Linked DNA regions of Prosthecobacter dejongeii. The protein of the gene in region 1 binds, or shares a complex with, the protein of each later gene. Links are inferred from orthologs where the notes say so. Each region holds a gene or a part of one and is shown on either strand. Other genes may lie near its edges. The genes, in order: yajC and HNQ64_RS09635.

Region 1 (14,409 bases):
TGGAGGGCAGAGCCCCACGGGTGGGAACTTGGGCGATGGGGGTGAAGAAGGGATCGCGGTCGCTGAGGCGGTCTCCCGGGGCCATGGGGCCGCCGATGCGCAGGTGACGGAAGATTTTGAGCAAGGCGGTTTCGGTGGCGGCATCGCTACTGCTGCTGGGAAAGGCAAACGAGGTCACGGAGATGCCCGCAGCCTGCCAGGCATCGAGCTGCGGTTGAACTTCGTGGCGAAGGTAGTCTTCGATGGAATGCTCCCGCACATAATCCACGGCTTTGAGATGATGCACGCTGTGGGAGCCGATGGCGTGGCCGTGGGCGATGAGTTGGCGGCAGGCGGCCAGGGCCTTTTCATCGATGGGGCCGCTGATGAAGAAGGTGGCCTTGACGCCGTATTGATCGAACAAGGGGAGGGCGGCCAGCCAATCGTCAAAGTTGCGGTCATCAAAGGTGAGGACGAGGCCAGCTTTTTCCAGAGGGGGTGGATTGGGGTTGGCGGGGGCGGTTTTCTCCCCAGCCCCGCAAACGGACCCCGTGGGTAGCAGCGCGAAGAATAAAATCGGCGCGAGGAGGCAGAAGGCGCAGTTCCGCAGGGCAGGGGTGGACATGAGGAGAGGTACGGGGGTGATGAAGCCTGCATTTCTACTGTCAGGAGAGTCCCCTGGCGCAAAGCCTGCTTTTGACTGATAATAAAGGCTTCTCCCGCGACGTATCTTTCCCATCACGATGTCCAAAATCCTTTCCCGTCGAACTGTCTTGCGTGGCCTGGGGGCCACGGTGGCGCTGCCTTTTCTGGAGGCGATGCAGCCACGTGCGGCGCGGGCAGCAGCGGCGGTGAAGGCGCCTACGCGCATGGGCTTCCTGTTCATGCCGAATGGGGTGCGGGAGGATCGCTGGACGCCGGAGGGGCTGGGGACGGACTTTAAATTATCGCCCATTTTGAGCCCGCTGGAGGCGCACCGGAAGGACATCACCGTGCTGACGGGCCTGGGCAACCGCGCCTCGTTGGCCGGGGACGGACACTATGCGAAGACGGCGAACTGGCTCACGGGCACGCCTATCGCCAAGACGACGGGCAAGGACCTGCACTGCGGCATCTCCGTGGATCAGGTGCTGGCCAAGGAAAAAGGTTACCTCACGCGCTTCCCCTCCCTGGAACTAGGCACGGAGCCGATCATGAGCGGGGTGGATCGCAATGTAAACTACACCATGCTCTACGGCAGCCACATCGCCTGGCGCACGCCCACCAGCCCCATCCCGGCGGAGATCAATCCGCGCTTCGTCTTTGACCGCCTGTTCCGCGAGGATGCCGCGCAGCGCCAAGCGAGTGCCGAGGAAAACAAAAGCGTGCTGGACCTGGTGCTGGCCGATGCCAAATCCCTGCGCGCGAAGGTGGGCAAGGAGGACCAGCAGCGCCTGGACGAATACCTGGAAAGCCTGCGCCACATCGAGCGCCGGATTGATGCCGACATCGCCCGCGTGGCCAGTGGGGAAAACCTGGACCCAGCGGCCAAGGAGGCCACGGCACGCTTGGACAAACGCATCGCTGAGGCCATGACCGCCAACCCCAAGGACGCGGGCTCCCGCCTGCGGCTGGACCACACGGAGCACTGCCGCCTGATGCTGGACCTCATGGCGCTGTCCTTCCAGACAGACAGCACCCGCACCAGCACCTTCATGTTTGGCTGGGCGGTGAGTGGCAAGAATTTCTCCTTCCTTCCGGGCGTGGAGGGCGGCCACCACCAGCTCTCCCATCACGAGGGCAAGGCGGACAAACTGGACGCTTACGAGAAGATCAACCGCTGGCACATCGAGCAGTATAGTTACCTCATCGACAAGCTGAAGAGCATCAAAGAAGGTGAGGGCAACCTGTTGGATAACAGCCTCATCCTCTTTGGCTCCAGCATCCGCGATGGCAACAAGCACGACCCTCGCAACCTCCCGCTCGTCCTCGCCGGTCATGGTGGAGGCGTGAAAGGCGGCCAGCATGTGGTGGCGGCCAAGGACACTCCCCTGTGCAATCTCTACACCGGCATGCTGAACCGCGCCGGCGTGGAAACACCCTCCTTCGGCGACAGCTCCGGCATCCTGGAGGTGTGATCTTCTTTGAAGGTATGGGTGGCGTCGTTTTTGGGTAAAGGGTGCCTTTCGCGGACGAGGTTCTGCGTGTTGCGACCACCCCCTCACCTGGGCCTCTCCCCCCAATTCTTGGGGGAGAGGGAACGCGCTTTGGGAGTTCAAAATTGAAGACCTAACGGGTGCTAATCATAGAGCAAACGAGCGCCGAATGGTCTTTAGCCTCAGAAGGCGAAAAGACATCCTCCCTCGCCCCGCTTGCGGGGAGAGGGCCAGGGGTGAGGGGCGGTGGAATGATCTCGGGGGTGGAGTGCAGAAGTGTCGTTTTGGAGAAAAGGCACCCTTTGCGGACGAGGTATGAACAACCCCGAAATTCACACCGCACAAACAGGCCAACGCATTTTATACTCGCTCCAAGCTCACTCAGGCAGGAGTGCCCGCCTCACGGGGCCTCACGCCACAAACTTGCCAGGATTCAGAATCCCATTTGGGTCCAGGGCCTTCTTCAGCCGGGAGTGGACATCCCGTGCTTCCGCCGAAAGGGCCTCGGGGAACCAGCGTCCTTTGGCGATGCCCACGCCGTGCTCGCCGGTGATGGCACCGTTCCAGGCGATGACCTTGCGGAAAAGCTGGTCCAAGGCCGCTTCGGCGCGCTCCCGCTGGGCGGGATCGTCCATGCTCTGCACCATGATGTTGACGTGGATGTTGCCATCTCCCGCATGGCCAAAGCTGGCAATGGGAAAGCCGCATTCGGATTGCAGGGCTTCGGCAAATTCCACCAAATCCACCAGGCGACTGCGCGGCACCACGATGTCCTCATTCAGCTTGATCAGCCCGGTGTTGCGCAGGCTGTAGCTGAACTCGCGGCGGAGTTTCCAGAATCGTTCGCAGGCCTCATCGCCCAGAGCTTCTTCCAGGGAGATGCAGCCCAGCTCACGCACGAGTTTCGCCAGTTGTACCAGCTCGCCTTTGACGGACTCTTCTTGACCGTCAATTTCCACCAGTAAATGGGCATCGCCCTGGGGCGTTACCGACTCGCCCAGATACTCGCGCGCTGCGCGGAGGGTGAACTTATCTGCGATCTCCAGAGCACTCGGTAGGAAGCCTGCATTTAGGATGCGCTGCACGGCATTTGCAGCCTCGGCAAAGGTTTCAAAACCGGCTGAAAGCATGGCGCGCATGGGCGGGTGGGGGATGAGGCGCAGGGTGGCCTGGGTGACCACACCTAGCAGTCCCTCGCTGCCGACCATGAGGCCCACCAGGTCAAAACCCGTTTTGTTTTTGTGACAGCGGCCCCCGGCCTTCACCACAGACCCATCCGCCAGCACGGCCTCCAGGCCTAACACATAGTGTCGCGTCACGCCGTATTTCAGGCAGCGCGGCCCGCCAGCATTGGTGGCCACATTGCCGCCCAGGCTGCACTCCTTCAGGCTGGCAGGGTCAGGGGGGTAAAACCAGCCCAGCTCCCGCACAGCGGCCTGCAACTCGCCGGTGATGACGCCGGGCTCCACCACGGCCACGCCATCGGCAATGTTGATTTCCACGATCTTATTCATCCGCGCCAGTGACAGGGCGATGCCACCCCGCAGCGGGACAGCGCCCCCAACGTAACCGACGCGCGAGCCCTGCGGCGTGACCGGGATGCGATGCTCGTTGGCATACTTCATCACCTTGGACACCTCCTCCGTGGACTCGGCATGGACGACCACCTCCGGTGGGTTTGAGGCAAACCATTTGTCTGTGCTGTGGGCGGCGAGATCCTCCACCGTGGAGGACACGCGAGCTGCGCCGATGAGGGAAATGAGATCGTCTGCCAGGGAGGCCATGCCTCACGGTGCATGGGGTCTGCGGCGGGTGCAAGATTTCTACACCGCCCACATCGCCCTTGCGCCGCGCGCGCCCCTCCCCTCAGTCAGCGCATGCTCGTTTCTGGCACTCCGTATCGCACCATCTGGCTTCATGAGGAAAGCGTCCGCATCATTGACCAGCGGCGGCTCCCCTGGTCCTTTGAGGTGGTGGATCTGCACACCGTGGCGGAGGTGGCGGAGGCCATTCGGGACATGGCTGTGCGTGGGGCGGGGCTCATTGGCGCTACCGCCGGTTACGGCATGTGGTTGGCTGCCCGCGAGGCCTCCACGCCGGAGGAACTGCGCACGCTGGCAGAGAGCCTCATCTGCACCCGTCCCACGGCGGTGAATCTGAGTTGGGCGGTGCATCGTCAGCTCGAGGCCATCCAGGAAACCGGGTTCGGGGACCGAGTCGCCAACGCTCGCCTCACCGCTGAAGCCATTGCCGATGAAGATGCCGCAGCCTGTGCCGCCATTGGTCGCCACGGACTGGAAATCATTCGCGACATCGCTTCACGCAAACCTGGCCAGGTGGTGAATATCCTCACTCATTGCAATGCAGGCTGGCTGGCCTTTGTGGATCACGGTTCCGCCACCGCGCCCATCTATGCCGCCCATGCGGCAGGTATCCCCATCCATGTGTGGGTGGATGAAACACGCCCGCGCAATCAAGGGGCCCGCCTCACCGCCTGGGAGCTAGCGCAGCAGGGCGTGCCGCACACCGTCATTGCCGACAATACAGGGGGCCACCTCATGCAGCACGGTCAGGTGGACCTGGTTATCACTGGGGCAGACCGCGTGACGCGCAGTGGGGATGTGGCAAACAAGATCGGCACGTATTTAAAAGCGCTGGCCGCTACCGATAATGGCGTGCCGTTTTACGTGGCCCTGCCCAGCTCCACCTTCGACTGGACCCTCCGCAATGGCGTGAAAGGCATCCCCATCGAACAACGCGGGGCTGAGGAGGTGGCGCAAATGGAAGGCGTGACTGCCAGTGGCAGCGTGGAGACCGTGCGCATCCTCTCCCCAGGATCGCCAGCGGCGAATTACGCCTTTGATGTTACGCCTGCTCGTCTGGTGACTGGTTTGATTACCGAACGTGGCGTTTGTCCTGCGACTGAAGAGGCCATCTGCTCCTTGCACCCGCAGGCGTCCAGCGCCATTCCATCTGCCCACCTCTCATGACTGGCTGGCGCGCACGCACACACTACTGGAGCCGCCACAGTGGCTTTCTCAAACGGCTGGCCCTGAGCATCGCCGGCGGAGGTTTCATCCTGGCCTTGGTCATCATCGCCCTTTCACCCGATACGGGGCGCTACATCACGGTGGACCCCACAGAGCAGAGGCTGCGTGAGCAGTGGCAGCAACTGCAACGCGCCGAGAAACCCACCCCGTATGAGCTGGTGCGCTGGCTGCATCTGGTCACGGACCAGATCCATAGCCTCAGTGAAGTGCTAGGGATCAAAACCACCACCTGGGAGGACTACTGGCGGGACGGTCAACTGGCTGGGTATGATGTGCAGCCGCTGCTGGCCAAGCACTCCGCCGACCCTGCGGTGCAGCAACTGTGGCGAGATTTCATCCAGACCGGGCTGAGTCGCGATGCCGACCTCATGCAAAGCCTGGGCGAAAAAGCCGCCCAGGAATCTCCCCTCATCACGGCCAACTTCATCCAGGCTCTCCAAATGAAGGAGCGGAACCCACCTGCTGCCCTGGCAGCGATGATGCGCGAGATCCAACTTTTTTCCGAGACCCAACTGGTGCGCGAAGCTGCCCTGCATCTCGCGCTCGATCTCAAAGACCTGCCGGTGCTGAGGCAGATCGCCGCCCAGCCTGACTGGTGGTCTTCCATTGACCCGGTGAGGCGTCAATACGCCGCCGCGCTGATCGGGGAATTTGGCCTGCAGTGGAAGGCGCTACTGGAATATCGGTTTCTCCTGGCGGCGCCATTGGGCACGCTTGCCATCGCTCTTTTAGCGGCTGCCATTTGGTACATCATCCTGGTGCTGCATGGCGTGCGGGGTCGGTGGCGCTGGGTAGTGCCGTTGCTGCCGTTAGCGGCTGGCATCATCAGTGTGGCCCCGGTGATCATCGTCGGCGCATGGCAAGAGGTGGCGCTAGGCATCCAGAAGGATGCCACCTTCCCACGGGATCTTTGGTACCAGATCGGTGGTGTGGGCATGCGGGAAGAATTGAGCAAACTCCTGCTCGCCAGCCTCTTTATGCCATTGCTGCTGCTGAAACGCCCGGCGGGTGGCGCGGTGATGGTGGGAGCCTTTGTGGGGCTGGGTTTCGCTTTGGAGGAAAATATCAATTACTACCTCCGGTATGAAGGCGGGGTGGCGTTGGCTCGCTTTTTCACGGCCAATTTTTTTCATGCCGCCCTCACCGGTACCACTACCCACGCTCTCTACCAGTTGCTGCGGTCGCGGTTCGGCACGGCAGATCGTTTTCTGGTCACCTTCGCTGGACTGGTGCTGGCGCATGGCTGCTACAACTATGCTTCGTCCGAGTCCCTGCCCGAAGGTTTTGCCATGCTCTCCACCATCATCCTGGCGCTGGTGGCTTGGCATTTCCTGGACCTAGTGGAGCAGGAGTGCCCAAGGGGCCGCCAGTGGATCTCCCCTGCCGCAGTCTTCATCGTGGGAACAGCCGTGCTGATGGCGGCTATCTTCATCTCCATCGCCCTACGCACACCCGATCGCCAACTGCTTTCCGCCGCAGCCATGAGCTGCGTCTCTATGTTCCCCATCGCCTTCATTTATTGGCGTCGGCTGGGGGTTTGAGGCGTTTTGAGCGGCAAGGAAAGGGGCTGGATGGGAGCTTTCTGCAAGAATCCCCCACGCTCCCCCTTTGACACCCGGCGCTTTGTCCGCCACACTCCGCGCCCTTTTACCTACTCGCATGTTTGAACTTCTGGCCACCGATCCCAACTCCTCCGCCCGGCGGGGACGGTTGACGACGCCTCATGGCGTGATCGAGACGCCCATTTTCATGCCCGTGGGTACCCAGGCCACGGTGAAGGCCGTGCACCCGGAAGAGCTGCGCTCGCTGAACGCGCAAATCATTCTCGGCAATACCTACCACCTGTGGGTGCGGCCAGGGACGGAAATCATCGGCGCGGCTGGTGGTCTGCATAAGTTCATGAACTGGGACCGGCCCATCCTCACGGACAGCGGCGGTTTCCAGGTCTTCTCCCTCGCCAAGCTGCGCAAGCTCAAGGAAGAAGGCTGCTACTTTAACAATCATGTGGATGGCAGCCCCATGTTCCTGGGGCCGGAAGTGGCGATGGAAATCCAGGCCACCTTGGGCAGCGACATCGCCATGCTCTTCGACGAATGCACGCCCTGGCCCTGCAAGCCCGAGGATGCCCGCAGCAGCATGGAGCTGACCCTACGCTGGGCGCGCCGTTGCCGCGACTGGATTGACCAGCACCAGCCGCAGACCGGCGGCGGGGCGCAGTTGCACTTTGGGATTGTCCAGGGCAGCACTTTCCAGGATCTGCGCGAACGCTGTGCCCGGGAAATGGTGGCCATGGGTTTCAGCGGTTACGCCATCGGCGGCCTCAGTGTGGGCGAGCCAGAAGAGGACATGATGCGCATTGCCGAGTGGACTTGCCCGCTGCTGCCGCAAAACCAGGCCCGCTACGCCATGGGGCTGGGCACGCCACCGCAGATGGTGGAATTGATCGCTCGTGGCATTGACATGTTTGACTGTGTGCTGCCGACCCGGCTGGCGCGCAATGGCACCGCCTTCACCCATGAAGGCACGCTGAACCTGCGAAACAACAAATTCGCCAAGGATTTCCGCCCCCTCGCTGAGGACACTCACCCGCTCTGCCAGGGCTTTTCCAGGGCCTACATCCGCCATCTCATCAATACCCAGGAGGTCCTGGGTTTGCGGTTGATTTCCCTGCACAATCTGCATTTCTACCTGTCCCTTGCCGCCAGGGCCCGCTCTGCCATCGAACAAGGTTGCTTTGCTGACTTCCGTGAGGAGGTCATCGCCCGTTACCAAACCCGTCCCGAAACCACCGACCCATGACCCAGATTTTCCTACCCTTCCTCGCTCAGGCAGCACCTCCAGGCCAGAGCAGTTCCACGACCTTCATCATGATGGCGTTGATGTTCGTGATGATGTACTTTGTCCTCATCCGCCCACAGCGCATGAAGCAAAAAGAGCACGAGAAGCTCATCAACAACGTCAAGGTGGGGGACCATGTCATCCTCAATGGCGGTGAGCACGGCATCATCACCAGCGTGAAAGAGCGCACCGTCATGGTGAAAGTGGCCGACAATGTGAAGATCGAATACGACCGCGCAGCCATCGCCTCCATCAGCAAAAAATCCGACGTGGTCGAAGCTACCACCACTGCCTGATCTGCCCCGCCTTCCCCCTTGTGCTCCCCTGAGCACTGAGCCCCGCTCTTCTCTCCTTTCACTCAATCCACCATGGCCGCCTTCTCAACCTTCCTCGTCGGAGCATCCATCCTCCTGCTGCTCCTCTTTTACGTCGGCACCACGATGCATGACCGTAAACGCAAGTACGGTTCCCTGCTGATACTCATCGCCACGGCCTTTGCTTTGTGGACGATCAATAGCATGGGCATCAAACTGGGCATTGACCTTCAGGGCGGCAGCGAGTTCGTCGTGCGTCTGGAGCCGGGCAAGTCCGATGACGGCACCGCCAAACCGGTGACCCCGAGCTCGGTCCAGCAGGCCATCGCCATTCTGGAAAAACGCCTCAATCCTGAAGGCAATAAAGACCTCACCATGCAGCCGCAGGGGGATGACCGCATCCTTATCCAGATGCCTGGTGTGAAAGCCGAGGAATTTGCCGATGTGCGCCAGAAGATCCAACAGGTGGCCTTCCTGGAGTTCCGCATCGTCAAACCCCAGGCCGCTCCTGGTGAGCTGCGCGCCCCAGGTACCGAAGAGCTGAAGTATAAAATTCAGAAGGACGACCAGGGCAAAGAACTACCTAGCCGTGGCGGCGAGACGGTGGGTAACCGCGCCGACATGGAAGGCAAGTATGTGAAGGAAGCTTTCGCGACGTATGATGCAGAAGGCTGGAAGGTCATTCTGAACTTCGACAGCACTGGAGCCAAGCTCTTCGACGAAGTCGCCGCTGTGAACCGTGGCCGCCAGCTCGCCATCATCGTGGACAAAGAAATCATCTCTGCCCCGACCCTCCAGACGGATCGTTTCGGTGGCACCGCCGTCATCAGTGGCCGTTTCAAGGAGCAGGAAGCCCGCACGCTGGCTAGCCTGCTGGAAAACCCCCTGGAAAACCCGATGACGATCCTGTCTGAAAGCGCCGTTTCCGCTGCTTACGGTCAGTCCTCCATCAATCAGGGCAAGTGGGTCGGCATCGCTGGTCTGGGCATCACCACCCTGTTCATGCTCTTTGTGTATCGCATGGCGGGCCTCATCGCGATTGTCGGTCTGGTCATCAACTTGGCCGTCCTCTTCGGCGGCATGTCCCTCTTCGGCTTCACCCTCACGATGCCAGGTATCGCTGGTATCGTGCTGACCATCGGCATGGCTGTGGATGCTAACGTGCTGATCTACGAACGTCTGCGTGAGGAACGTGAGGCGGGCAAGACCATCGCCGGTGCGCTGGAAGCAGCCTACGAAAAAGCTTTCTCCGCCATTGCGGACTCGAACATCACCACTCTCATCTCTGCCATCATCCTGTTCGCCATCGCTGGCGGTCTGGTGAAAGGCTTCGCCGTTACGCTGATGATTGGTCTGCTTTCCTCCATGGTCGGTGCTCTCATCGTGACTCGCGTGATCTTCATGTGGGTGATTGATAAAGGCCTGCTCAAGAGCATTTCCACCGTGAAGCTCTTCCCGGATGGCGTGTTTGACATCCTGGCCAAGGCCAAGGGCTTCATCATCGCCTCCCTGGTGGTCACCGCGATTTCCTTTGCGACCCTGGCTGTGAAGGGCAAAGGCAGCCTCGGCATTGACTTCCGTGGTGGTGGTCTCACCCACGTGGAACTGAAGACGGGCAAAGCCATCAGCGACAGTGAACTGGATGCCGTTCTCAAAGGCCTGAAACTGCCCGATGGTAAGGATATCGGCAGCTACTACCTCCAGCGCAAAGGCAATGCCACTGGCGGTGACGTCATCGCCATCCGCAGTGAATTCGAGGCGGGTCCCGTCATCGAGCAGGCGGTGAAGGCCAAGTTTGCCGATCAAGTCGAAGGGACTCAGGGCAGCCGCGTTGGTGCTGTCATCGGGGATGAAGCGGCTAAGACCTCCATCATCGCCCTCGTCGTCGCGCTGATCGCCATCTTCGTTTACTTGATGTTCCGTTTTGAGTTCGCCTTTGCCCTCGGAGCCATCGTGGCTCTGGCGCATGACGTTCTCATGGTGCCGGGTCTGTGCGTTCTTTTCGGCCAGGAACTCAGCCTCATCCACGTGGGTGCCATGCTGACCATCGCTGGTTACTCCATCAACGACACCATCGTGGTGTTTGACCGTATCCGTGAAAACATCCAGAAGGGTGTCGGCGGCAGCACGCGTGAGTTGATGAATGACGCCATTTGCAAGACCCTCAGCCGTACCCTCCTCACCGGTCCGACGGCTCTGGCCCCGATGATCGTGCTTCTGTTCTTGGGCAATCCGGCCATGCTTGAATTCGCCGTGCCGATCACCATCGGTGTGCTTCTGGGCACCTACTCCTCCATCTTCATCGCCAGCCCGCTGGTGCTGTGGTATGCGAAGAAGACCGGCACCAGCCTCAAGCGTCAGGTTTTGGATGCCCAGATCGAAGCCGAAAAAGCCCAGGCTGCCATCGCTGCTGCCAAGGCTCAGGCCTAATCTGGCTGAGAATCTTCCCACGGGTGAGGTCGCAAGACCTCACCCGTTTTTGTTGGTGGCAGCTTCCTGGGTGCTGGAGGGGCCACAGATCCTTTACCCTGTGGAGAATTCGGCCTTGCAGACCCTGCTCGAACGCCTCCAACAACTCGATATATCCCCCCTCGCCGCATCATTCTTTAGGCCAGCCTCGTCGTGAGGCAATCCTATGGCTCCCCGTTGCCCTCCAGAGAAGAATACGAGTTTTTGGTGCAGCGCGGGTGTGGCGACCTTAATATCTGACTTTGGCCATGGATAGCTTCCTCCCGCTGACCTCCATCGCCGAGATATGGCCAGCTAACCGAGCGTGCAGCTCTGACAAAGATAAGCCAGACTTCCGAACTTATCTGTTGGAGGAGCAACCTTTATCTCCGAATACGGTGTCAGCTTTCTACACTCTGTGCATTCGATGTCCAAGGACGGTAACCGGAGATGCATCGCGAGGCCTGCAGGTAGTACGTCCTTGACTCCAGACAGTTGGCGCAAACCTTTGACCAATGGAATGCGCAGGTCCGTAAAACCTGCCCAGAATTCACCGATGAGTGCCAGGTTCGGCTGACACTCCTTAAGTAAACGCGCCGTGCCACGATAGCCCAAATGGACGTCTTTGAGCTTCGAGGGGTCTCTAAGCTCTTCGATGGTTGGTTGGCTAATGTGTGCGATCAAAACATCACACTTGGAGAGATGTTGCTGAAGATCTGCAAAATATGCTGTATCCGCTGTATAGCCGATCCGTAGAACCGTTTTCCCTTTATTGTCGAGAAGTTCTACCATCATTCCCAGTGCGTGCTGTACATCAGTCCCGTGGTTTACCTTGAATGGAGTGATGCGCACGGGAATCTTTGCGGGGTGCTTGCCTAAATGGAAAGGTTGCGGAAACCCGCTTCCCATGACTATTGGCGGATGCTGATGCTGGGGCTTATCAAACCCGAATTTTGTCGCAGTGCTCGTATCTTCATCCCATAGCAACACATAAGGCTTGCTGCCAGGTCCCTTCGTGGAAGCCAAGCGTTTGTAGAGTTCATACCGGAGGTCGTCGATGTGCTTGAGGTCGCTGTTATGGTCGGGATGATTATGGCTCACCACCACGGCAGCGATTTCCCTCCCGTGATACCCAGCATCGTGAAAGTTTCTCAGAAAGTCGAATCCAGGATCAATCACAATCCCATAACCTCTCCACTTCAGGAAATAGCCACCACCGCGCCAGCGCCGCTCCGAGCCTTCTAGAAGGGTGACGGCACTGCTCCAGCCACGCAGAATACTCAGCGTGTTGTCCCGCTCGGAATCACCCTTCTTGAGGTATCTTTCATATTGGGTATCTCCGGCTTCGTCGATCGCCGCGATGATCCCTTCTTCTATTTCAGCAGTATCACCACCCTTCGCAGGTCTTGCCATCATGGCCCGGTCATCTGGAGAAAGGGCAGTAGGAACAATCTTCGATCTCAAAATCTGCAAGCCGCGGCGAGCACGAGCATGATCACCTCCTTGGGTGTCTTTGCTCGCAAGTGCCTTCTGGTAGGCACCCTCTGCTTCCTCCAATTTTCCTAAGTCGACATACGTCTGGGCAAGATTGGTCCACGCTTTTGCACGCGTTTGGAGGTTAGGATCTTCAAGAGCTTTGCGGTAGGCCTTAATCGCCTCATCGTGCTCGCCTTTGTCTCCTAGTGCGTTGCCGATGTTGTTCCAAGTGTATCCAGGGGTATCGTAGTTCGGATAGTCAAGAGCCCTGCGGTAAGCCTTAATCGCCTCATCGTGCTCGCCTTTGGCCCATAGTGCGTTGCCGATGTTGTTCCAAGCGTATCCAGGGGTATCATAGTTCGGATAGTCAAGAGCTGTGCGGTAGGCCTTAATCGCCTCATCCTGCTCGCCTTTGTCTCCTAGTACTATGCCGAGGTTGTTCCAAGCGTATCCAGGGGTATCGAAGCTCGGATCGTCAAGAGCTCTGCGGTAGGCCTTAATCGCCTCGTCGAGCGCACCTTTGTCTGCTAGTTTATTGCCGAAACTGTTCCAAACGTTTCCAGGTTGACTGAGTTTAGGATCGTCGAGGGCTTTGCGGTAAGCCTTGATCGCTTCTTCGTGATGGCCTTCTTCTTCAAAAGCAGCGCCTCGAACAAAATGAAGTAATCCTTGCCAACGTTCGGGTACCGAGTGTTCCGTCTCGGCGATAAGTTTGAGAGCCTTGTCGAACTCGCTCGTTCGACTTAGTTTACTTGCTTTGATCAACGCCTTTGCCCACTCCCAACTTTGAGCATCTGCAAAGGCCATCGCGGTCTCTGATGAAGAATCCGACGTTGACGCCTTATCTCCGAGAAGTGGTTGCTGCTCCCAGACAGCCCAGAACAGCCGGCTGAACTCGGACTCCTGATCATCCTTGGAGCGCTTCGAGGCTATTTTCCGCCGAGATGGTTGCATTGTGGATCATACAGGGCCGTAGTTGCGACACAACATATTCCAAATTTGATGAGCAAATCTCCTAATTGTTAAAAGATTGATTACCAAAGCTCGACGATGTGCAACGATTTCTGGTCTCACTTCCCCGTATCCAGGAACTTGATCACTTTTTCCAGCCATTTGGCTTCGGGAGCACCGTGGCCTTGGCCGGGGATCTGGAAGAGTTTTACGCCTTTGAAGTCGTCGGCCTGGAAGCCTTGCTCATAGATGGCCAGGGTGTTGTCGAGGTTGGAATCTTTGTCGCCGGTGATGAGGGCGAAGCGGTTTTGCTGCTGGGCGATCTGGGCCATCTGCGGATGGGGGAAGTAGCGGCGGTCATAGGCCATGCCTTCCTTGCCCTGGGTGGGGCGAAAGTAGTTCACGCCCATGAAACAGGCGGTGCCGGTGAACATGTCGGAATACGCGACGCCGATCATGGAGGCGACCCGCGCCCCACCGGAGTGGCCGCTGACGTAAACGCGGTCGGGATTCACTTTGTAGAGCTGGCGCAGGTGGTGGTTGGCATCCACGGCGAGGCGGATGCGGTCGGGCACTTCGCGATTGTTGCCGGAATTGACGGCACCGATGAAGATCAGCTTTTCATCGGCCAGCACCTTTTCCCATTCGGGATTGAGGTTCGGTTTTTCCCCGGGGCTGATCCAGATGAAAAGGCCGTGGGGATCGCTGTCCTTGTAGCTTTTGGGGACGATGATTTCGAAGGTTTCACGGCTGAGATCGTAGGGCCGAGGGGCATCGGAATCCGACAGCCGCATTTGGTACTGTTCGTCGCTGTTTTGCGGGATGGAGCCCTGGAAAGTGATGGTGCTGCGGACGCCTAGCTTGATTTCTGGGGCTGCGGGTGTGGCAGCGGCCAGGGGTAGGACGGCCGTGAAGAGGGCGAAGAGAGAAAAACGAAGCATGCAGTCATCACAACGGATGAAGTGGCATAATCCAAGAGAGAAGTTTCGCCTGGAGGCCCAGGGACGCACGGCAGCGGTTGCGCCCGCGCCATTCCCGCCTATCTACCCGGCCCGCATATGCACAGTTTCCGTTATACCCAGGGCGAATTGTTCGCCGAAAACGTCTCTCTCCAATCCCTGGCCGAGCAACACGGCACGCCCCTGTACGTGTATTCCAAAGCCACGATCACGGGCCACTTCACCCGCCTGGATGCGGCGCTGGGCCAGTTGGACCACC
Region 2 (15,095 bases), on another replicon or contig:
CCTTCACGGCCACACGTTACCACTCCCTTTTGGTGAAGCGGGACACGCTGCCGGATTGCCTGGAGATCACCGCCGTGGCGGGCGATGATGAGAGCGAGATCATGGGCCTGCGGCACAAGGAACTGCCTATCCATGGGGTGCAGTTCCACCCAGAGTCTATCCTCACTCAGGAAGGGAAAAAGCTGCTGAAAAACTTCCTGGAAATGTAGAAGGCGTTTCCTGTTTCATCCGCTGCCTACCATGGGGCGTGGGTAGGCATTTCTCATCACGGCACTCATTTCAGCCCCGTTTCTTCCCATGACTTACCTTCTCACCTTTCTGGCGGGTTTTATCTGTGGGACGGCGACTTGGCTGCTGTGGATGGCATTCCGGTTCATCATGGATGTGAAGGCCGCGCAGTCCACGGTGGCGGGCTATCTGAATGCAGCGGATTCACCCAAAGATGTGGAGGCGCGCAAGGCGGTGGAAGCCTGCAAAAACCGCCTGCGCTGGCAGAAACGGGTGAACCCAGAGTGGCTGCCACCCCTGGTGGATGAGGTACCACGTCTGGTGCGGGACATCGCCCGTATTTACCACCCGCAGCACCCGGAACCGCTGCTGGCACCGGGCCTCAGCCAGTTTAGCCGAGCGGTGCATTTGGCAGCTCTGGATGTTTCCGACTTTTTGCAGACACGCTCCATTGGCCGTCTGGTGGATGTGAGCGCTAGCACGGCGCTGAAGACTTGGGAAATGACGCACAAGATCGCCACGCATGAGGCCATGCAGACGGCTGGCAAGTGGTACCGCCGCCTGCTGCCCGTGTGGCAGGTGGTGAAGTACAAGTCCCCCATGGTGTGGGCTGGGGTGGCGGTCTCAAACGTGGCTGCACGCACCCTGCAACCCGCCATCATTGATATCCTGGCCCGCCGCACCATTGATCTTTATAGCGGGCGGGTAGGCCAGAGTGCGCCACTGATCATCCCGGAAGTCGTGGAGCCGGAATGAGCCGGCCAGCGCCGCCGCGCTCCATGGGATGTGCAAAGTGGCGGATGACGCATGAGATGGGAGTTCCGCGGGGACGCGGAACTCAGCACGCAAGATGCGTGCGCTCCATGGCGGACGGGGCTGTGTTGGGGCGGACGCTCCACTCGGAGAGTTATGCATACTCTACTGCCAGAGGGGGGATTAGGGGCGGGCAGTCACTTCTTGCCGAAGCATTGAATCCGGCCATCCATGGTGCTCACGTAAACGCGGCCTTGTGCCACGGTGATGCCATCCCACACGGGCGGGCTGGTGATTTCCAGGCCAGCGCTTTGCTCCCCAGTTTCCACATTCACGGCCCACATCTTGGCCCCGCGTTCACCACTCAGTGCGGCATCTTGCTCGGCCAGTTCCTTGAGGATTTCCGGGTCGCGTGCGGCTAGGCGTTCAAAGGCGTATTCTTCATCAATCGTATCCGGTGGGCCGCTGACAAAGAGAGTTTTGCCGGCCAGGGCCATGCTGCGCGCCACGATGGGCACGTAGCGGTCCCAGGTGTGTTTGACAAAGCTGCCTCCCGCTTTGCCACCGCCGCTGGCCCCGCCCTTGAACCAAAGGGCTGCGCCGACTTTGCCCTTGCCCGTTTCCACGCCAGCACCCACGCCGTGGACTTGGTTGCCCGAACTGTCCCGGGAGTCGCCATTGTCGAAGTTGCAGACCAGGATGGCCTCCTTGGGCTGGGTATCCGGCGCGGCGAAACGTGACTCCACTTGTGCGGGTGTAAGTGCCTGGTGATACAGGGCAAATTGATCCATCAGCCCGCTGAAGCTCCCCGCACTGCCTTCTGCGGCGCCTTGGCCACTGCCCAGCATGAGCGGATTTTTGGGCCGTGCGGCGATAAGGTCTCCCGTGCCTTGTGCGACCAACTTACCATCCAGGTAAAGGCTCATCACCTTGTCCTGGGCCAGCGTGCCCACGATGTGGTGCCAGCCTTCGGTCAAGGCTTCTGCCGCGACGATGGTGGTGACTTTACCTGCACTGCGGACATGCAGTTGCGGTTTCTTTTCCCGAATGTCTAAGACCACGCCTTGCAGCGGGCCACCGTGGTGGAGGATGGTGCCGCTGGCGGTGTCTGGCAGCACCCAGGCCTCGATGGAAAGCGCCGTTCCGCTGGGGTCCAGCACGTCCATGTCAGGGAACTGAACGGAGCCGGGAACGGGCTGGCCTTTGGCCACAGCCTTGCCTTTCGCGGCCCCTTTGCCCTTGCCCTTTTTCTTGGCGGCGTTGGCCTTCATGGTCTCGCTGTGGCCCACTTGCGTTTCTTTGGCAGGCTGCACGGCCAAGGGCTGGCCATCGGGGCCCAGCACCACGGAGTTGCCTTTGCGTTCGGTGGTAGCACCTTCGGTGTCGTAGGCTTGTTCGGGGGGAGCTTTGGGTGTGGAGAACAGGGTGTACTCCATGGTAGTCGTCCACTTGTAGTACTGGGCTTCGCGTCCGTAGGAATAGACGTTTTTGTCATCGTGTACCAGGATGCGGCCAGCGGGGGCGTACTTGCCCGCCTGGAAATAGCCGCCATGGCCCCCGGCAAAGCTCTTGCCATAGACCCAGTAGCTGCGGTGGAAATTCGAGTCATCCAGGAAGCCCATGGGCGCAAACAGGTGCTGGCCTTCGCCTTTGTGGGCACCGCCTTGTTTGTCAAAGTCACCGGACACCGGGCCCACCTCCACGCGCTTACCATCGTTGCCTATTTTCTGCGTGCGCAGGTAGGTCCACTTGCCATCGCTGCTGAGGATGTCATTGAGCGCCACGGGCATTTGCAGGGTTTTGTGGCGGTCGTTGAGGTCTCCACCTGTGTCGGGGTCGCGATCATCGTAGTGCTCCTTCACCTTCATCTCGCCGGTCTTGGCATCCACACGGTAGAACCACAGGCCATCATCCAGGAAGCAGGAACGCCCGGAGACAAAGGTGACCAGTCCATTTTCCACCAGCACGCTGCCATGCACCGGCCACACGCTTTCCATCATCTCCCAGGCGGCATGGCTGAGTGGGGCAGGGGCCCCTTGGAACTTCCAAATCAACGCGCCATCCTTGGCCCGTAGGCAATAGACATAACCATCTTTGCCACCAAAGTACACGCGGCCTTTCCAGTAACTCGGCGGGGAATCAATGCGCCCCCCGGCGATGAAGTGCCAGGCCTCCTGGCCCGTGGCGGAATCAAACGCGTGGAGGGTGTGGCGATCCACCTCAGAGACAAAGGTGAGGCCTCCGGCGCTGGAGCTGGTGCTCAATGGTGGGGTTAGTTTGACCTCCCAGGCCAGGCCTAGGTCTGGCAGCAGGTCTTGGTTTGAGGAGCCGCTGCGGGCATTATCCGCCCGGTAGGTGGGCCAGTCTTTGGCATCGGCGTCTTTTTCTTCCACCGCTTCGGCGTAGGCCGGGCCTTGGCTGAGGCGCTCAGCATCCGGCGTGTAGGCAGGCATGGGGTAGCGGGGTTGGGAGGCCAGCACGCTCATGCCATCCAGCTTCGCCTCCGGATAGCAGGCGCAGTTGTGCGGGCCCGCGTAGGTGAGTCCATTGGCAGGCAGCACACCGTAAAGACAGGCCCCGCGCACCCAGTGATTGAGATCCCAGTGCTGCTTTTCCATGTCCACATACTCGATGCCCGTGCGCGATGGCATGAGGTACTTTTCCGTCGCCTTGGCCTGGTAGCAGCGATGGTGAAACCAATAAGTGCCTTCAGGAACATCCGGGTAAAATTTCTTTTTCACCAGCCCGGTCAGCGGATCGCGCCCTGTGTATTCACCGCTCTGGTTGCCACTCGTGGTGCCGGCGTTCCAGACCAGGCCCTGGGCCACAATGAGGTCCTCCATGCTGCGGTAGCCGCTCTTTTCATGGGAGGCCGTCCACATGTCCTTGCCCGTGTCTGCATCCACACCCTTCATGCTGCCATCACCGCCCGCGTAGAGGATGACGTCATTGTGCAGGAGCACACGCGGGGCGAAGTTGAACTCGTAGAGCTTGCGGCGCTGCGCCGGCACATCGGCAAATTTTGTCTCGCCCGTTTTCACATCCAGGCAGGCCAGGCCATCGCCATTGTAGTAGGCGATGCGTTTGTCATCCAGGCAAAGCGTGACCGGGGCGATGCGATCCTCTTTTTTCCAAAGGGTCTTGCCCGTTTCCGCCTCGATGGCGAAGAGATTGCGCGGTTTGCCATCCCAGTTGAACTCCGTCTCCACGCGTTTTTGATCGCTCTGCGCCTTGACGGCAAACTCCTCATTCAAACGCCAAGGTTCCTGATTGGCCAAGGCATACAAGGTGCCATCGCGATACAGGATTTCCTCCGTGCCAGCGGTCTGCGGATACTCGCGGATGACTTCGCCCGTGGCCGCATCCAGGCAGGAAATGGGGGCTGCGATACCCAGGGTGACATACACTTTGTCCCCGATGGAAACGAGGCGGCGGGTGAGCTGAGTGGGGCCGGACTTCAGCGGCCACAGGTGCGTGCTCCACTGTGGGATCGGCTTCTTCCAGAGGATGGTGCCATTGAAGGCATCGCGCGCGATGAGCATGAACTTCGCAGGCATGAGGATGGAGATGCGGCTGCCCTCATCCATGATGTAAAAGATGCGCCCGCCCGAGGAGACCTTCGCACTGACGGAGGACATGCGGTCATGGTGACGGCTCCAGCGCGGATTTCCCACCCACTGCATGCGGGTAGGTGGGCCCACCAGCAGGTCTTTGGAAGTGGTGTTGCCTTTGGAATCATAGGCGTAGTGCGTCCACTCATCCATGCCTGTGGGCCAGGCCTTCACCGTCTTTTCCCAGGTCCCTTTTTTTCGCACCATCGCCACGCCCAGCGGGGCTAGCACGCGGTCTATTTCTTCTTTGCTCACAGCAGCGTCCTCCACCACCAGCAGGTTTACGAAGTTCTCGATGTAAGGCAGGTGCTTGCCATTCCAGCTTTCCACCGCCACCGCTCCATACTGCCCAGTTTTGTGCAAAGCTTCGCGCAGGGAGGCCACCGCTTTCTCATCCTGGGTCAGGCCCTGAACCTGATAACGCTCGTTGGCTTTGAGACGGGCGGTCAGTTGCCCATCGCCACATCCCACATGCACGACAATGCCACCTTTGACTCCCGACTGCTGGAGGAGGTCGCTCGCCTCATCGGCCAGGACAGGTCCGCACAGGGAAAGGAAGAGGATAAAGAAGGAGAGTCGCTTCATAAAGGAGGGCAAAGTGCCAGTGAAACGTCCGTGCAGGGAGGTTGTTTCGGCGAACTTTCTGGCAGGCAGAAGCGCATGCTGGCGACGCCTCCCCTGGCGAGTAGGCGATCCCATCATGAGAAAGGGTGAAAAGGGTGGTGAAGCAGGCCGAATGAAGCCCTGAGCGCGGCCTTAAGAAGTGCTTTTTAAGCACTTTTAAATACCAAAGAAGATTAAAAATGCTGTAAGTTATGGTTTTTATATTGAAATGCGGTTAGATATTCACTAAAATATCTCGAAATCATAAATATTATCATGAGTACACCGCGCCTCCTTTGCTGGTCTTTCGCCACTGTGGTGACGATTTCATCCTTGAGTTCCTGTGCCCTGGCACCGCTTGAGACCGTCGGGTGGGCATCGCCGAAGGCGAAGGCGGGATCGCCTTTGCAAGCCGGAGTGCGTTATGAAGTCCGGAAAGCGCTGGCCGCAGGCGTGCCATTCCGGCCTCAGGAAATGAAACGCTACTACTTTGTCATGGAGGCACCACGGCCACCACTGATGGCCGCCACTCAGGTGTCAGGCCGCCGCATGACCGTGCGCACCACAGCCTACTGCCACGATGAAGATGACCACATCGTCTATGGCGTGAAGAATGCCCTGGGCACACCTTTGAAGTTCGGCTCCGTGCGCAGTGCGGCGGCCGATTGGTCCCGCTACCCGGTGGGCACGCGTTTCCGCATCGCGGGCCAGCCAGATGTCGTTTACGAGGTGGATGACTACGGCAGTGCTTTGGTGGGAACGGGCACGATTGATCTCTACAAGCCGACTCAAGGCCAGATGAATGACTGGGGCGTGCGCCATGTGGACATTGAGGTGATCCAGTGGGGATCCTACCAGCGCAGCATGGACATCATGCGGGACCGTACCAAATGGCCGCATGTGCGCCGCATGGTGGAAGACATCGAGACAAAGGTCTATCAAGTCACCGCACAGAGTCTTCGCGGGCCGATGACAGCATCCCTGTAATCGCACCTGGCGGCAGGGCTGGATGCCTGAAAAATCAGGCGTGAATAACTGCGGCGACAGGCCCGAAAGTGGCGTTTATTCCGTGGGAATCATTGGCCAAGGTTGTGCTGATGTGTTCTCCTCTTGGTTATGAATGCGAGACTGTTTCCCTCCGTTAGGTTTAGTGTGCTTTCATTGTTAGGCCTCTCGTTGATGCCTGCCTGCAAACCTCCTCAAACAGGACCAGCGGCCGCCCCACCGCCGCCCGCAGTCGTCGTGGGAAAGGTGACGAAACAGAACGTGCCGATCTACGTGGAAAACGTGGGGCAGACTCAGGCCTCGGAAACGGTGGAGATCCGCGCCCGGGTCAGTGGCTTCATCACGGAAGCCCCGTTTAAGGAGGGCAGTCTCGTCAAAAAAGGAGACCTGCTTTTTAAAATCGATCCACGCTCCTACGCAGCGGTGGTGGACCAATCTAAGGCCAATGTGAGCAAGGCGGAAGCCTCCCTCGAAAGGGCCAAAGGCGATCTGCAACGGCTGGAGCCGCTGGTGGCTGCCAGTGCCATTTCCAAACAAGATCGCGATACCGCAGGTACCACGGCGAAAGTAGCCGAGGCCGACCTCCTGGCCGCGAAAGCTGCCCTGGCCACAGCAGAACTCAACCTCAGCTATGCGACGATGGTGGCCCCGTTTGATGGCATGATCGGCGCGCGCAATGTGGATGTGGGCAACTTCGTGGGCAGCAGCGCCGATACCATGCTGCTGGCCACCGTTTCCACCACGAATCCTATGCGGGTGAGCTTCAATGTGGCGGAGCAGAACTACCTGCGCTTTCAGCGGCGCTTCATGGGTGATGAAGTCGCTAAAGAGGAGCATAGCGCGAAAATGGAATTCGAGCTCATCCTCAGCGATGGCAAAGTGTATGAGCACAAAGGCCGCTTTGAATTTGCCGATCGCGCCCTGGATTCCAGGACCGGCACGTTGAAGATCGTGGTCAGCTTTCCGAATGCGGAAAACCTCCTGCGCCCCGGCCAGTTTGCTCGCGTGCGGGCCAAGCCTGAAGAGCGGCCCGATGCCCTGCTGGTGCCGCAGCGGGCCGTCATTGAAACCCAGAGTCTCCAGTCCGTCTTACTCGTGGGTGAAGGCAATAAAGTCATCCAAAAACCCGTGAAAACGGATGGACGATACAATGATCAATTCATCGTGAGCAGCGGCCTGAGTGAGGGAGATCGAGTCATCATCGAAGGGGTGCAAAAAGCGCGTCCCGGCATGGTGGTGAATCCCACCGAGCCTGAGGCTGAAAGCCCCGCCCCTGCGCCTGCAAAGCCAGAAGCCACCGCCCCGGCAGCGAAGTAATCTTTTCCCCAAGGACTCACCGCCATGGCCCACTTCTTCATCAAACGTCGTGTCTTTGCGATGGTGTTATCCATCCTCATTGTGCTGGTCGGCTGGCTGGGGCTGCGCACGCTGCCCATCGCCCGTTACCCCAACATGACGCCCCCCACCATCCAGGTGACGGCGACCTACCCTGGTGCCAGTTCTCAAGTGGTGGAGGAGACCGTGACCTCACCGCTCGAGCAGGAGATCAATGGCGCTGAGGACATGCTTTACATGTCCAGCGGCAGTACCAGCGATGGCCAGGCCTCCATCAAGGTCACCTTTCGCGTGGGCAAGAACATTGACGATGCAGCCGTGGATGTACAAAACCGCGTGGCCCGTGCTCAGTCACGCCTGCCTGCGGACGTGGTAAAAAACGGCATCACAGTGACCAAGCAGTCACCCGACATGCTGCTGGTCTTTGCGCTCAGTTCCAAGAATGGCGAGTATGACGATCTCTTCCTCAACAACTACGCCTTCCTGAATTTGCAGCCGCAGATGGCCCGTGTGCCGGGCGTGGGCGCGGTGAATATTTTTACTCAAAAGGACTACTCCATGCGGGTCTGGCTACAGCCGGACAAGCTGGCGAACTTGGGGCTGACGGCGACGGATGTGACGCGTGCTTTGCAGGAGCAAAACATTCAGGCTGCTGCCGGCCAGATCGGCGCGCCGCCTGCGGAGAAGGGCACGGAGTTTCAATTTTCCGTCAACGTTCGCGGTCGTCTGGTGAGTGCGGAGGAATTTGGCAGCATCGTCATCACCACGCTGACAGATGGCACCGTGGTGCGCCTGAATGATGTGGCACGCACGGAATTAGGCGGCAAAGACTACGCCAGTTTTGGTCGCATCAATGGTTCGGCAGCCGCTCTCATCGGGATTTTTCAGCTTCCTACGGCAAATGCTTTGGATACGGCCATTGCCTGTCGCGAGCGCATGGAAGAGCTGGCGAAGAGCTTTCCTCCTGGCATGGAAGCGAAGGTCAGTTTTGACACCACACTTTTTGTGACGGCCTCATTGGAGGAGGTGATGCACACACTGGTGGAGGCTTTTGTGCTGGTGGTGCTGGTGGTCTTTATCTTCCTGGGAAACTGGCGTGCCACCTTCATCCCCATGCTGGCTGTGCCTGTGTCTCTCATCGGCACCTTTGCCCTGTTCGGGGTCATGGGTTTCACCATCAATACGCTGACGCTTTTCGCCCTCGTGTTGGCTATCGGGATCGTGGTGGATGATGCCATCGTGGTAGTGGAGGCAGTGGAGCACCACATCGAGCATGGGCTGAGTCCGCTGGAAGCGACTAAAAAGGCCATGGATGAAGTCTCCGGCCCCGTCATCGCCATCGCGCTGGTGTTATGTTCGGTCTTCATTCCCGTCTCCTTCATGGGGGGCATTACGGGGAAGCTGTATCAGCAGTTTGCCATGACGCTTTCTGTCTCGGTGATCCTTTCGGCCCTGGTGGCGCTTTCGCTCACGCCCGCGCTTTGTGTCATGCTGCTGCGTCCGCGCAAGACCTCCAAGGGACCCCTTGGCCGACTGCTCGGCGTCTTTAACCGCTTTTTTGATCGCCTAACTGGAAGTTACGTAGGCGTGTGTCGTTGGATGATGCGCTTTGGTTTGATCACGGCGGTCCTGCTGTTTGGCATTTACGCGGGCATCATCGGCCTGCTGAATCGGCTGCCCACCTCCTTCTTGCCGGATGAAGACATGGGCTATCTTTTTGTGGTCACCACCCTGCCAGATGGTGCCTCGCAGGAGCGCACGGATCGTGTGCTGCGGAAGGTGGAAGAGATTTTGCAAAAGACGCCTGGGGTGCAGGACGTCATCACCATCGGCGGGCTAAATCTCCTCAGCGGCGCGCGCAGTTCCAGTGCAGGGGTGTGCATCGTGTCTCTCAAGGACTGGAAGGAGCGGACGGACCCCTCCATGCAGGTGGCGCAGCTCGTCCCCAATATTTTTGCCCGCGTGAGTCAGATCCCGGAGGCCATGGTCATCCCCACATCGCCACCGCCCATCCAGGGTCTGGGCAATGCCGGCGGGGTGCAGTTTGAGCTTCAGGATCAAGGCGGCGGCACCCCCCAGCAATTGCAAGAAGTGGCCGATCGTTTCCTTGCAGCCGCCTCACAGCATCCGCAGTTGGCCCGTGTTTTCACCTTCTTCAGCACCCGCGTGCCGCAGACCTTGGTGGAGCTGGATCGTGATAAAATCAAAACCCTGGGCATTCCGCTGGATGGTGTCTTTAGCTCCCTCCAGGCTTACCTGGGTGGTATTTATGTGAATGACCTCACGCTCTTTGGCCGCAGCTTTCAGGTGAAGGTGCAGGCCGAGCCTGAATACCGCATGAAGCCTGAGGACATCTACGGCATCTACACACGCAATGCCGAAGGAGGCATGGTGCCCTTCAGCACCTTTGCTAAGGTGGAGTCCACCACGGGCTCGGACCTTCTGCCGCATTACAACGTCTATCGCACGGCCGAGATCTCGGCCACGGGCAAACCGGGTGTGAGCTCTGGCCAGGTCATCACGGCCATGGAGGATCTGGCCAAAGAAAACTTGCCCGCTGGTTACGGGTATGAATGGACGGGCACGGCCCTTCAGGAAAAGGAGGCAGGAGGTCAGCAAGTCACCATCTTCGCGCTCGCCTTGCTCTTTGTATTCCTTGTGCTCGCCGCTCAGTATGAAAGCTGGGCCGTGCCGTTTGCCGTACTTTTTGGCCTGCCCATCGGCATCTTTGGCGCGTTCACTGCTGCCTGGCTGCGTGGGTTAACCAATGATGTGTATGTGCAGATCGGTCTGGTCATGCTGCTCGGCCTGGCGGCGAAGAATGCCATTTTGATTGTTGAGTTTGCCCGCAGCCGACGCGAGCAGGGCATGAGCATCCGCGAGGCGGCGCTGGAGGGGGCACGTCTGCGTCTCCGGCCCATCATCATGACTTCTCTGGCCTTCATCCTCGGCGTGGTGCCGCTGGTGATTTCCAGCGGGGCAGGGGCGGCCAGCCGCCAGAGTCTGGGCACGGCCGTCTGTTTTGGCATGACCGCAGCCACCGTCATCGGGGTCTTTTTCATTCCTTGGCTCTATGTCATTGTGCAGACCTTGGCGGAAAAAATCAGCGGCGGCCCGAAAGAGACAGCGGGGGAATCGAAGGCTTAGCTTGAGCCCAAGAGTCCGAATCGGTTTTCCCCTGCATTCGGCGAAAGTACAGGGGCTTGCCCTCGTTTACTTGAGCCCATGTTCTGGCGCCTGTTCCTTTTTTTCCTCGCTCTTTCCTCGTCCGTTTTGGCCCAGGCACCTAAGCAAGTTCCAGTCTCCCTGGCCAACCTGCAAAAGACCCTCGCAACCTCTCCCGATGCCGCGCAGCTCGGGAAGGTGCATGACGAAGTCATCCGTCTGTTCGGCCGTCAGCGCCTGCTGCAAGGCAAACCCGGAACCAAGGTCGAAGCCACCACGGTGGCCTGGGCGGTCATGGACATGAATCCCGCCCGTGTGGTCCGTAGCAATGGCACTCTCATTGGCAACATGATCCGTGTGGGGGATGACGGCCTGCAGGTGCTGGTGCAGAAGATGGAAAACTTCCAGGAATTTGGCTACCGCATCGAGGTGGATGGCATGGCCCGGGTGGCAGGCACCGTGCACCTGGAGCACTACGACTACACCGCAGACAGTGAAAAGCAGCCTGGGGTGCCCGTGGGCCGCCTGGAGAAATTCGACTGGTCCCAAAGCCAAGTTTTCCCAGACACCCTGCGCGGGGTCAGCGTCTATGTGCCTCAGCAATACCAGGCAGGCAGCGAAGCCTGCCTCATGGTCTGGCAGGATGGCGGCCGCCATGTGGACCCGAATGGCTCCCTGCGTGTCAGCACCGTCTTTGACAACCTCATTCACCAGAAAAAGATGCCCGTGACCGTCGGTGTCTTCATTGATCCCGGTCGCAAGTCTAACCAAAAGCCGGGAGATAAAGCCGGTAATCGCGGTTTTGAATACGACAGTCTGGGAGATGCCTACTCCCGCTTCCTCCTCACCGAGATCCTACCGGAGGTGGAAAAGCGTTACAGCGTGAAGTTCCGTCAAGATCCCCAGGCCTGGGCCATCGCTGGGGGCTCCTCCGGCGGCATCTGCGCCTTCACCGCTGCTTGGGAAAGACCCGATAAATTTCACAAAGTCCTCAGTTGGGTGGGCACCTTTGTGGACATCCGAGGCGGCAATGCCTACCCCTATCTGCTGCGTGTGACTGAGCGCAAACCCATCCGCGTGTATCTCTTGGATGGCGTCAATGACCTGGACAACAAATTCGGCAACTGGCCCCTGGCCAACCGCATGATGGAAGCCAGCCTCAAGTACATGAATTACGACTACCGCATGGACTGGACCGAATGCTTTCACGGCAGCCGAGGCATAGCCCCGAAACTCCCCGAAGCCCTCACATGGCTGTGGCGGGATGTCCGATAACTAGCAATTCAGCATTGCCAGAAAAACCAACCTTCTGGTTTTGGTGCCGAATTAAGAAAGATGAAACCCGTTCCGCAGCCCCCAAAGTTGGGGCCGTCGCATTGGTGCGTCCGTCCCTCCCATCTTTCAGGATCCTCGCTTATGTCGAGGTGTTTGGCAGAGGGCGGCGTGAGAAAACTGTAGAAGTCGGAGAGTTGAGCTACAAATCGCCAGTCGCCTTTAGGAGTTTCATCGGGACTTTGAACCCACCACGGAACGCTTCCGAGTTTTGTCCCCATGATGACCTTCTCTTTTTCCAATTCTGGGAGGGTGTAATAGGTGTCTGAAGAATAAAAGTGGCCCTCCTTTGAAGCATCAATGCCGTCCTCGTTTTCTACCCAGCCGATGATGATGGCTTCTCTCTCTAGAGGGGGCATGTCCTCTGGTAGCTCTGCTAGCTGATTTGTAAGCTCTTCGGGTTCGCTGATGAAGCAGGCATTGGCTCCGGAACCACCCTCCCAGGTGTTGCACATTCCAGGATTATGGTTGCATTGAAAGACATTCAACACACGGCCTTCTCTCCCTAAATCAAAGCGATCAGGATCATGAATGAACTGAGCCAGTAGAGACTGTGACTTTCCACAATCCTTGCATTTAGGCCATTGTTCTTGGCTCATTCCCCAAGGCAGCCCGCCAAGTTTATCAGCAACGGCAGACTGGGGAGGTAATTCACATGATAAGCGGAGATCCGGCAGGAAATAGCGCATGAAGGACCGAGTTTAATCTGCTCGTTGGAGTTGGATCAAGATTATTGATTGCCTCAATTATCGAGCTGCCTTTGCGACTATCGTTTCAATGCCTGTTGCAGTTTCCAGCCTATCTTACCCCCAGTATAAGCGCCGTGCGTGCCCGTTTTCTAGTGCCTCCAAGGTCCATGTAGAAATCGGCTGGTAGGTCCAGAGATGTTCCCTCTCAAGCGCTGCGTGTATATGCTCTAACTCAGCTTTGGTGAGTGGAGGAAGGTTTCTGTCCTCGATCTTGCCTCAGGGGCTTTGCAACGCGCTTAGGCAGCTCCGTCCCGAGGTCGGAGCGTCAGTCCTCACCGTCTTCCACGCCGGCTTTGCTGCCCGGGGTGATGCCGCGTTTGGTATTGGCAACGAAGTCAGTGAAGAGGGTCGCCTCGGCGCTGAGGGAACCGCTGCGCAGCTCTTCCACGGCCTGGGCGTTGTTCAAACCACTGCGATAGACTTTGCGAAAGGCCGCGCGGATGGCGCGCATTTGGTCGCGGGAAAAACCGGCCCGCTGAAGGCCGACGATGTTCAGCCCACGGGTACGGGCGGGGTTGCCATCGGCGGTGCTGTACGGGGTCACGTCTTGGACCACTTTGGAGCACCCGCCAATGATGCTGCGTGTGCCGATGCGGCAGAACTGATGCACGGCACTGAGGCCGCCGAGGATGACGTGATCCTCCACCACCACGTGACCCGCCAAGGTGCCGTTATTCGAAAAGATGACGTGATTTCCCACGATGCAGTCATGGGCGATGTGGACGTAGGAGAGGAAGTTGTTATGGCTGCCGATCAAGGTCTTATCCCCGGCGCTGGTGGCGCGGTGGACGGAACAAAATTCGCGGAAGGTGTTGTCATCGCCAATCTCCAAGTACGTGGGCTCGGCTGCGTATTTGAGATCCTGCGTCTGCTGGCCGATGGAGCCATAGGCGTAGAAACGGTTGTTCTTCCCGATTTTGGTCGGGCCCATGATCGTCACGTGATGCTGCAACGAAGTGCCATCGCCAATTTCCACGTTTGCGCCAATGATGCAGTAGGGACCGATGGTGACATCGGCACCGATTTTCGCCGAAGGATCAACAATGGCAGTGGGGTGAATGGGCATGCAGAAGGGGAAGGCAGTGGGTCAGACTGGGGAGGAGAAAGCAGGAAGAGTTCCGGCGGGTGGGTTGTTTAACGGTCCACCACGTTAAACATCAGTTCAGCTTCGGAGACGACCTGGCCATTCACCAAACAACGGCCGATGGCTTGGGCGACGCTGCGCTTGGCCTTAGTGATCTCGGTCTCGATGATCAGGGTATCCCCCGGTACGACGGGCTTGCGCCACTTGACGTTGTTAGCGCTGAGGAAGTAGCCGATCTTGCCCTGGTGGCTGGGCATGCGCAGGAGCACGATGCTGGCCACCTGGGCCATGGCCTCCAGTTGCAGCACGCCGGGCATGATGGGGTGACCTGGGAAGTGACCCTGGAAGAACTGCTCGTTGATGGTCACATTCTTGATGCCACGGCACTTCGTTTCGCCTTCGAAGCCGATGATGCGATCCACCAGCAGGAAGGGGTACCTGTGCGGCAGGATGTTCATCACCTCATTGATGTCCAGCACGGCTTCCCCGCCCGGGATGTTGACCGCTGGTGGCACCATGGCCCGCATGGCGTTGTATTGGGAGACAATGGCGCGGGCCATCTCTGTATTTGGCCCGTGGCCTGGGCGCACGGCGATGACGTGGCCGGTGATGCGCTTGCCAGAAAGCATCAGGTCCCCGATGATGTCGAGGATCTTGTGGCGAACAAACTCATTGTTAAACCGCAGGGGCTGCTTGGACAGCAGCGTGTCTCCGCGCACCACCACAGCGGCCTCAAGGGTGCCCCCTTTGATCAGCCCTTTTTCCATCAGCGGGGCGATGTCTTCATAATAAACAAAGGTGCGTGCCGGGGCGATTTCCTTCTCGTAAGTCTCGGGGTTGATCTCCAGAGAAAGATACTGGGTAAAGCGCCCACCAGGGCCCACATTGGTGCAGCTCACGCGGAATTTTTTATCCGGCACGATGGTGATGATGGTGCCATCTCGCGTCTCTTGGTAAATGGGCTCGCGGATTTCGAAGATTTTGCGCGGTTCCGACTGCTCCTGCAGGCCAGCTTTTTTGATGAGCTCGACAAAAGGCTGAGAGCTGCCGTCCACGATGGGAGGCTCGTTGGCATCCATCTCAATGATGGCATTGTCCACGCCCATGCCGGCCAGGGCGCTGATGACATGCTCCACCGTGTGCACATTCACGCCGCCTTCGGCGATGGTGGTGGCGCGCTCCACCTTCTGCACTTTCTCTACTAGAGCCGGGATGAAGGGCTTGTCCTCC

Evidence for each region.
Region 2: the proteins of yajC (region 1) and HNQ64_RS09635 are in contact, whole or in part, in a crystal structure (PDB 2RDD), measured with the Escherichia coli proteins. The link is inferred for Prosthecobacter dejongeii from one-to-one orthologs.

Annotation. Positions count from the first base shown.
Region 1 is NZ_JACHIF010000001.1:837,381-851,789, reverse strand. Bases 6,630-9,628 are described here. They hold yajC (preprotein translocase subunit YajC), read left to right. Parts: upstream 6,630-7,959; coding sequence 7,960-8,298; downstream 8,299-9,628. Other genes in these bases: secD (protein translocase subunit SecD), read left to right, coding at 8,371-9,628; tgt (tRNA guanosine(34) transglycosylase Tgt), read left to right, coding at 6,824-7,963; HNQ64_RS03175 (PrsW family glutamic-type intramembrane protease), read left to right, coding at 6,630-6,705. In the rest of the region: HNQ64_RS03195 (polysaccharide deacetylase family protein), read right to left, coding at 1-604; HNQ64_RS03190 (DUF1552 domain-containing protein), read left to right, coding at 723-2,096; HNQ64_RS03185 (FAD-binding oxidoreductase), read right to left, coding at 2,525-3,898; mtnA (S-methyl-5-thioribose-1-phosphate isomerase), read left to right, coding at 3,992-5,104; more of HNQ64_RS03175, read left to right, coding at 5,101-6,629; more of secD, read left to right, coding at 9,629-10,746; HNQ64_RS03155 (tetratricopeptide repeat protein), read right to left, coding at 11,080-13,194; HNQ64_RS03150 (PHB depolymerase family esterase), read right to left, coding at 13,311-14,132; lysA (diaminopimelate decarboxylase), read left to right, coding at 14,250-14,409. UniProt on the Escherichia coli protein: The SecYEG-SecDF-YajC-YidC holo-translocon (HTL) protein secretase/insertase is a supercomplex required for protein secretion, insertion of proteins into membranes, and assembly of membrane protein complexes.
Region 2 is NZ_JACHIF010000003.1:410,678-425,772, forward strand. Bases 7,198-10,882 are described here. They hold HNQ64_RS09635 (efflux RND transporter permease subunit), read left to right. Parts: upstream 7,198-7,541; coding sequence 7,542-10,682; downstream 10,683-10,882. Other genes in these bases: HNQ64_RS09630 (efflux RND transporter periplasmic adaptor subunit), read left to right, coding at 7,198-7,517; HNQ64_RS09640 (alpha/beta hydrolase), read left to right, coding at 10,761-10,882. Also shown: HNQ64_RS09610 (anthranilate synthase component II), read left to right, coding at 1-209; HNQ64_RS09615 (hypothetical protein), read left to right, coding at 298-984; HNQ64_RS09620 (outer membrane protein assembly factor BamB family protein), read right to left, coding at 1,179-5,177; HNQ64_RS09625 (3D domain-containing protein), read left to right, coding at 5,472-6,182; more of HNQ64_RS09630, read left to right, coding at 6,312-7,197; more of HNQ64_RS09640, read left to right, coding at 10,883-11,975; HNQ64_RS09645 (hypothetical protein), read right to left, coding at 11,984-12,721; lpxA (acyl-ACP--UDP-N-acetylglucosamine O-acyltransferase), read right to left, coding at 13,047-13,847; HNQ64_RS09655 (bifunctional UDP-3-O-[3-hydroxymyristoyl] N-acetylglucosamine deacetylase/3-hydroxyacyl-ACP dehydratase), read right to left, coding at 13,916-15,095.